2 regions of the Streptomyces griseiscabiei genome follow, and region 2 is predicted to be linked to the other one. Evidence: riboswitches for the same ligand, from Rfam matches in the RefSeq annotation. Region 2 holds a riboswitch; the other holds the start of a gene.
The links. Region 2 has a riboswitch for cyclic di-AMP ahead of J8M51_RS38710 (C40 family peptidase). Riboswitches for the same ligand answer to the same signal wherever they lie in the genome.
Positions count from the first base shown of each region.

Region 1: it holds a riboswitch for cyclic di-AMP, as region 2 does, so the genes downstream of both, J8M51_RS40365 (M23 family metallopeptidase) here and J8M51_RS38710 (C40 family peptidase) in region 2, are expected to answer to the same signal.

Region 1 covers NZ_JAGJBZ010000004.1:208,033-212,308, forward strand. The annotation lists gene J8M51_RS40355 (GTP cyclohydrolase II) at 59-709, shown strand; gene J8M51_RS40360 (PP2C family protein-serine/threonine phosphatase) at 804-1,934, shown strand; cyclic di-AMP (ydaO/yuaA leader) riboswitch at 2,221-2,382, shown strand; gene J8M51_RS40365 (M23 family metallopeptidase) at 2,393-3,454, shown strand; gene J8M51_RS40370 (aldo/keto reductase) at 3,596-4,276, shown strand, end outside.
Region 2 covers NZ_JAGJBZ010000003.1:1,061,306-1,065,581, reverse strand. The annotation lists gene pcrA (DNA helicase PcrA) at 67-2,619, opposite strand; cyclic di-AMP (ydaO/yuaA leader) riboswitch at 2,871-3,044, shown strand; gene J8M51_RS38710 (C40 family peptidase) at 3,054-4,271, shown strand; gene J8M51_RS38705 (hypothetical protein) at 4,276-4,276, opposite strand, start outside.

The DNA of each region.
Region 1 (4,276 bases), on a different contig from region 2:
AGCACTGTGCTTCAAAACTGAAGCACAGTGACGCCCGCACCAGGACCGGAGAACCCGCATGCCCGACTTTCCCGCTGCCACCCCGCGTGCCCGCGTCCGGGTACCGCTGCGTTTCCAGGACGGATACGGCGTCGACGCCGAGCTGGTCACCTTCCACGGCCTCGTCGACGACCAGGAGCACCTGGCGATCGTCCTCGGTGACCCCGCCCCCGGCACGGCCCCGCTGGTCCGGCTGCACTCCGAGTGCCTGACCGGCGACGTGTTCGGCTCGGCCCGCTGCGACTGCGGCCCGCAGCTGCGCGAGGCGGTGGAGCGGATAGCCGAGCGCGGGGGCGTCCTCCTCTACCTCCGCCAGGAGGGCCGGGGCATCGGCCTCTACAACAAGCTGGACGCGTACGCCCTCCAGGACCAGGGGCTCGACACCTACGAGGCGAACGCGGCGCTCGGCCTGCCGGAGGACGCCCGCGACTACACGGCGGCGGCCCAGATGCTGGGCGCCCTCGGCATCGACGAGCTGGACCTGCTCTCCAACAACCCCGACAAGGCGCAGCAGCTCCGCGACCTGGGCGTCGGCGTCCGCCACCGCGTCCCCACGGGCGTCTTCACCACCGCCCACAACGTCCGCTACCTCCGCGCGAAGGTCCTCCAGACCCAGCACACCCTGCCGCTGCCGGAACTGACGGAACTGACGGGCCTGACGGCCGGCTGACCTCCCCCCACCTCACCAACCTCCCCGCGCCCCTCACTAGCCCACTCGGCCCCACCGGCTAGCCCCGCTCCCCGCCCCCGGAAACCCTGTATCCGTGGGGCAGCGAGAGGGGGTGGAGGGTGTGAGGGAGCCGGACGGACGGCGGTTCTCGTACGCCCGTACGCTCGCGCGCGGCCTCCCCGTCCTGCTGATCGCGGTCGGCCTCTTCTACGACCACTTCACGCCGAGCGAGTTCACGGCGGTCCCCTTCTTCACGGCCGCGCCCCTGGTGGCGGCCCCGCTCTACTCGCTGCACGGCACGGTGATCACCGGGCTCGCCTCGGTCGGCGGCATCACGGCCGTACGGACCTACTACGACGACGCGGGCCATGTGGACGCCGTCACCGAGATCGCCACGGTGGCCACCGTCGCCGTACTGGCCGTACTGATCAACCGCCTCGTCCGCCGCAGCGACGCCCGGCTGGCCACCGCCCGGGAGATCGCCGAGGCGGCGCAGCGGGCCGTACTGCCGGTGCCGCAGGAGCGGATCGGCGGGCTGGAGATCGCCGCGCGGTACGAGGCGGCGCAGGCCGGGGCGTCGATCGGGGGTGATCTGTACGCGGTGCAGGACTCGCCGCACGGCGTACGGCTGATCGTCGGCGATGTGCGCGGCAAGGGGCTGGGGGCGGTGTCGGCGGTGGCCGTGCTGATCGGCGCGTTCCGGGAGGCGGCCGAGCAGGAGTCGACGCTCGAAGCGGTGGCCCAGCGGCTGGAACGGGCGCTGGCCCGCGAGGGCACCCGGCGGGAGGCGGCGCGCCGGGACGCGGCGGTGGAGTACGAGGGGTTCGTGACGGCGGTCCTCGCGGAGTTCCCGCACGGCGCCGGCCGCGCCCGGATCGTCAACCGGGGCCATCCGTCCCCTCTGCTGCTGTACGCCGACGGCGCCCTGTGCACGCTGGACGCCCCGCGGCCCGCGCTTCCGCTGGGCATGGAGGACCTGGGCGGCTGGCCCGACCGCGCGGAGGAGACCGACTTCCCGCCCGGCGCCACACTGCTCTGCTACACCGACGGCCTCTCCGAGGCGCGGGACGCGCACGGGGTCTTCTACGACCCGGCCGCGCGCCTGTCGGGACGCACCTTCTCCGTCCCGGGCGCCCTGCTGACGACCCTCGCGGAGGAGGTGGGCCGGCACACGGGCGATCGCACGACGGACGACATGGCCCTCCTGGCGGTCCGCCGCCCCTGACGCACACGTCTCCCGCACACACAGCTCTCTCACATCTCGCACCTCATCGGGGCCGATGTCACCGAGCGTGCTCGTCCGACCGTCCTCCGTATAGGAACTGACGCACCGTCAGAACAACTGTTACTCGTGAGTCACCGCCAACTCGCCCGTTTTCCGCCCCTCATGACCCGTAAAGTCCAGCGCGGAAGCCGGAACGATCATTCGGAACAGCTTGGAATGGAGTACTGACGTCTATTAACGTTCGATAACGCAGCGCGGTCGTCCCAGCCGTCACAAGAGACGGCTCCGTGCTCACGCGCCGAATTCCGCAAGGGAACCGGGGAACCACCACCCTGGGGTGAATCGCACGCAAACCGCCGTGGCAGTACGCACGACCGGTTTACGCGCGTAGGAGACCTTCCTGCTCCGAACCCGTCAGCTAACCCGGTAGGCGAGGAGGAAGGAAGGAGTACGCCCACGTGGCGTCGAACCGGTCCGCGACCGAAGCCCCGTTCGTGCCGACCCAACGCGAAGGCGAGAGCCAGACGTTCGGCTACGGCAGCTACAACAGCGACAACGAGGGCCCCTGGCAGGAGTGGAATCCGAACGAGGAGACCCTCCGCCCCGCTCGCGGTCGGCACCGCGTCGCCAAGAAGAGCGGCGTACTCGCCCGTGGCGGACTGGCCCGCAGCTCCACGGTCCTCGGCGTCGGTGTCATAGCCGCCGTCAGTGGCGCCGGCATGGCCAGCGCGCAGTCCGGCAAGGCCCCGGTCTCCATATCGATGCCCGACATGCCGAATGTCGGCTCGGTCTTCGAGGACGAGGCCGAGGAGCCCGAGCCCGAGGCCTCCAGGTCCCCGCTCAGCAACGCCGGCCTGACCCCCGCCGAATCCGAGCAGGGCACCGCCGACGCCGGTGAGGCGCTGCGCGCCCGCATCATGGCGCAGGCCGAGTCCCAGCAGGACGCCTCCGACAAGGCCGCCGCCGAGGCCGCCCAGACCGCCGCCGCGGACAAGGCCGCCGAGCAGGCCGCCCAGGAGAAGAGGGAGGCGGAGGCCAAGGAGGCCGCCGCCAAGAAGAAGGCGGCCGAGGAGGCCGAGCAGAAGAAGGAAGCCGAGCGCCTGGCCTCGCTCGCCAAGCAGTTCACGCTTCCCACCTCCTCGTACACCCTCACCTCCACCTTCGGCCAGGCCGGCCCCTACTGGTCCTCCGGCTACCACACCGGCCTCGACTTCGCGGCCCCCACCGGCACCCTGATCAAGGCCGTCGGCAGTGGCACGATCACCCAGGCCGGCTACGAGGGCGCCTACGGCTACAAGACCGTCCTCACCCTCGATGACGGCACCGAGATCTGGTACGCCCACCAGTCCTCGATCGGCGTCAGCGTCGGCCAGAAGGTCGCCACCGGCGACGTCATCGGCCGCGTCGGCGCCACCGGCAACGTCACCGGCGCCCACCTCCACATGGAGGTCCACCCCGGCGGCTCCTCCGGCGGCATCGACCCGGCGGCGTGGCTCCGCGGCAAGGGCCTCACCCCGTAACCCGCCCGTACGACGACAGCGACGCCGCGTGGCCTCCCGGAGGCCAAGCGGCGTCGCTGTCGTACAGGCGCTCCCACGGTTTCACGCACCGTTCACGCGACCCCGGAATGCACGCGTCCGCCACGAGGGTTGACGAATGGCATGACCACTTCTTCTCCCTCTTCTCCTCTTCGCAGGCTGGGCACGTCCGACATCGACGTGTTCCCGCTCTCCCTCGGGGGCAACGTCTTCGGCTGGACGGCGGACGAGGCACAGTCCTTCGCCGTCCTCGACGCCTACACGGCCGGCGGCGGCAACTTCATCGACACGGCCGACTCCTACTCGGCGTGGGTCGAGGGCAACACGGGCGGTGAGTCGGAGCGGATCATCGGCAAGTGGGCCAAGGCGCGCGGCAACCGCGCCGACCTCGTCATCGCGACCAAGGTGAGCCAGCACCCCGAGTACAAGGGCCTGACGGCGGCCAACATCAAGGCCGCGGCCGACGCCTCCCTGGCCCGCCTCGACACGGACTACATCGACGTCTACTACACCCACTTCGACCAGCCCGAGGTCCCCGTCGAGGAGATCGTCACCGCCCTCGACGACCTGGTGAAGGCCGGCAAGGTCCGCGCGACGGCCGCCTCCAACATCACCCCCGAACGCCTGAAGGCCTCCCTGGACTTCTCGGCCGCCGAGGGCCTGTCGAGCTACGTCGCCCTCCAGCCCCACTACAACCTGGTCTCCCGGGACACCTACGAGGGCCCCCTCCAGACCCTGGCCACCGAAGCCGGCCTCTCTGCGGTCCCCTACTTCGGCCTCGCCAAGGGCTTCCTCACGGGCAAG
Region 2 (4,276 bases):
GGGCCCCTGCTGAGCAGGGGCCCGAGTCATGTCACCTGGCCGAAGGCCTCACCGAAGGACCGCCGGCTACAGCTTCTCCACCGGCGCGTAGCGCAGCAGCAGCCGCTTGGGCTTTGCGTCGCCGAAGTCGATCGTCGCCTCCGCGTTGGCGCCCGCGCCCCCGACACCGACGACCGTGCCGAGGCCGAACTGGTCATGGGTGACGCGGTCGCCCACCGCGAGCGAGACCACCGGCTTCTCGTCGCCCCGGCGGGTCGCGAAGCCGGACGCGCCGGAGGCCGAGGAACGGGAGCGGGAGGACGACAGCGAGGACACGATCCCGGAGGCCGGTCCCGAGGACACCGGCGCGGTCGCCCCGGTGCGCTTCCACTCCAGGTGCGTGGCCGGGATCTCCTCCAGGAAGCGGGACGGCGGGTTGTACGAGGGCTGGCCCCAGGCGCTGCGGAGCGCGGACCGGGTGAGGTAGAGCCGCTCCCGGGCGCGGGTGATGCCGACGTACGCGAGCCGGCGCTCCTCCTCCAGCTCCTTGGTCTGGCCGAGGGCGCGCATGTGCGGGAAGACGCCGTCCTCCATGCCGGTCAGGAAGACGACCGGGAACTCCAGGCCCTTGGCGGTGTGGAGGGTCATGAGCGTGATGACGCCGGAGCCGTCCTCCTCGTCGTCCGGGATCTGGTCGGAGTCGGCGACCAGCGCCACCCGCTCCAGGAAGGCGGGAAGTCCGGCGGGCGTGACGGCCGCCGCCTCGCCCTCGGTCTCGCCCTCCGCCGCACCGGACTCCTGCTCGAACTCCAGGGCGACGGCGGCGAGTTCCTGGAGGTTCTCGATACGGGTCTCGTCCTGCGGGTCGGTGGAGGCCTGCAACTCGGCGAGATAGCCGGTGCGTTCGAGCACCGCCTCCAGGATGGTCGCCGGTCCGGCGCCGGACTCGACGACGGTCCGCAGGTCCTCCATCAGCGTGTTGAACCGCTTGACCGCGTTCGTCGACCGGGCCGCCATGCCGTACGCCTCGTCGACCCGCTTCAGGGCCTGCGGGAAGCTGATCTTCTCGCGCTGGGAGAGGGCGTCGATCATCGCCTCGGCGCGGTCGCCGATACCGCGCTTGGGCACGTTGAGGATGCGGCGCAGCGGGACGGAGTCCTCCGGGTTGGCGAGGACCCGCAGATACGCGAGGACGTCCCGGACCTCCTTGCGCTCGTAGAAGCGGACGCCGCCGACGACCTTGTACGGCAGGCCGACGCGGATGAACACCTCTTCGAAGACACGGGACTGGGCGTTCGTCCGGTAGAAGACGGCGACGTCACCGGCCTTCGCGTCGCCCGCGTCCGTCAGTCGGTCTATCTCGTCGGCGACGAACTGGGCCTCGTCGTGCTCGGTGTCGGCGACATAGCCGGTGATCCGGGCGCCCGCGCCCGCGTTGGTCCACAGGTTCTTGGGGCGGCGGGACTCGTTGCGCTCGATCACCGCGTTGGCGGCGGAGAGGATCGTCTGGGTGGAGCGGTAGTTCTGCTCCAGCAGGATCGTCGTCGCGTCCGGGTAGTCCTCCTCGAACTGGAGGATGTTGCGGATGGTCGCGCCGCGGAAGGCGTAGATCGACTGGTCGGCGTCACCGACGACGCACAGCTCGGCCGGGGGGACGTCCCACTCGTTGGGCGGGACGTCCACCGGGTGCTCGGAGGTACCGACCAGCTCTCTGACCAGGGCGTACTGGGCGTGGTTGGTGTCCTGGTACTCATCGACGAGGACATGCCGGAAGCGGCGGCGGTAGTGCTCGGCGACGTCCGGGAAGGCGCGCAGCAGATTGACCGTCGTCATGATCAGGTCGTCGAAGTCCAGCGCGTTCGCCTCGCGGAGGCGGGACTGGTACATCGCGTAGGCCTGGGCGAGGGTCTTCTCGAAGCCTCCCCCACTCTCGGCTCCGCTCGACCGGGAGGTGCCCCCAGCGGCCTGGGCGGCGAAGTCCTCCTCGTCGATCAGCTCGTTCTTCAGATTGCTGATCTTGGCGCTGAAGGACTTGGGCGGGAAGCGCTTCGGATCGAGGTCCAGATCACGGCAGACGAGCGCCATCAGCCGCTTGCTGTCGGCGGCGTCGTAGATCGAGAAGGAGGAGGTGAAGCCGAGCTTCTTGCTCTCGCGGCGCAGGATGCGTACGCACGCGCTGTGGAAGGTCATGACCCACATCGCGTGGGCGCGCGGGCCGACGAGCTGCTCGACGCGCTCCTTCATCTCGCCGGCGGCCTTGTTGGTGAAGGTGATCGCGAGGATCTGGCCGGGATGGACCCGCCGCTCGCCGAGCAGATGGGCGATGCGGTGGGTGAGCACCCGGGTCTTGCCGGAGCCGGCGCCCGCGACGATGAGCAGGGGTGATCCGGCATGCACCACGGCCGCACGCTGGTTCTCGTTCAGCCCGTCCAGGAGGGCCGCCGCGTCGATCGCGGGGCGGGGAGCGCCGTCGCGGTAGTACGCGTCACGGTCCGGTGGCGCGTCGAACTTCCCGCCGAACAGATCGTCCGGAAGCGGCTCCGGTACGTGATCGTCCTCGGGCGGCGGCGGGGGTTCCTCCGCGTGGCCGCGGGGGGCCTGGAGGTCCGCCAGGAAGCTGTCGTCAAAGAGGCTGCTCATCGCTCTCCGAGTCTAGGCGCCCCCACTGACAGCGAGAGGCCGCCCCGGGAAGTCCGCACTCGTCCACATCCGCCACACACCGCGACCGCCGTACGACGGTGAGCGAGCGAGCCTACCGCCTCTCGCGTCGAAGAGGCTAAGGTCACGAAAACGTATCGGGCATATCGAACATCAACCTTCACACGGGCCACACGAGTTGGCTAGCTTTTTCCCCAGGACCGTACGACCCAACCGGCGAACGTCGCCGGGCCGCACGGCCTCCGCCGAGTCCGGTACGCCTTACGTGGGCGCCGGAGCCGGGGACCCACCGATCCTCCGGGGTGAATCGGCCCGACCGCCGCACGCGGCAAGGGCCGTAGGGCAAACCTTCCGAAGCTTGCGCCCGAACCCGACAGCTAACTCGGTAGGCGGACAACGGAAGGAGACGCCGAACCATGGCGCCGCACCGCAAGCCGCGTCCGGCCGGCCGGACGCGCGCGGGCATCCGCACCCCCGCCCTCGCCACCGCCGCCCTCACCTCCGTGGCCCTGCTCTCGCAGACCGCCACGGCCGCGCCCTCGACCGACGACAAGCCGAGCCTGGAGGAAGTCGAGAAGAAGGTCGACGACCTCTACCGCGGGGCCGGGGCGGCGACCGAGGGCTACAACGCGGCCAAGGAGAGGACGACCAAGCAGAAGAAGCAGGTCGAGACCCTCCTCGAAGCCGTGGCCAAGCGCCAGGAGAAGCTCAACGACGCGCGGGAGGAGCTGGGTTCGTTCGCAGCGGCCCAGTATCGCGACGGCGCGGCGGCCCCGGACCAGGCCTCGCTGCTGCTCGCGGACAACCCGCAGGACTACTTCGACCAGAACCAGCTGATGGACCGTTTGACGGACCGCCGGCAGGACGCCGTCGACGCGTACGTCACCGAGCAGGCCGAGGCGACGGAGCAGCGCCAGGAGGCGAGCGACGGCCTCGAACAGCTCACCGAGACGCAGAAGACCCTCAAGGCCCGCAAGGCCACGGTCCAGGCGAAGCTGGCCGAGGCCCGCGAACTGCTCTCCACCCTCACCGTCGAGGAGAAGACCCGGCTCGCCGCGATCGAACAGCGCGAGCAGGAGGAGGCCGACCGCAAGGCCGAGGAACTCGCGCGGCAGCAGGCGGCGGCACAGCCGGCCCAGGAGACCCGGGACGACCAGGGAACTCAGGGGAGCCAGGGAACTCAGGGGACGGTCCAGGAGGAGACCTCCACCGGTACGGAGACCTCCACCGGCACCACCACCGAGACCGCCGCCCCGGCCGAGGACTCCACCTACGCCTCGAAGGCCGCCAAGGCCCTCGCCTTCGCCCGCGCGCAGATCGGCAAGCCGTACGTCTGGGGCGCCACCGGCCCCGGCTCCTACGACTGCTCAGGCCTCACCCAGGCCGCCTGGAAGGCCGCCGGCGTCGACCTCCCCCGCACCACCTACGACCAGGCCGGCACCGGGACCACCGTCTCCCTGGCGAACGCCAGGCCCGGCGACCTGATCTTCTTCTACGACAACATCGGCCACGTCGGCCTCTACATCGGCAACGGCATGATGATCCACGCCCCGAAGCCCGGCACGTACGTCCGCGAGGAGTCGGTCTTCTACGACGGCGAGTCGTCGATCCACAGCGTGGTGCGGCCGGCGTAGACCGT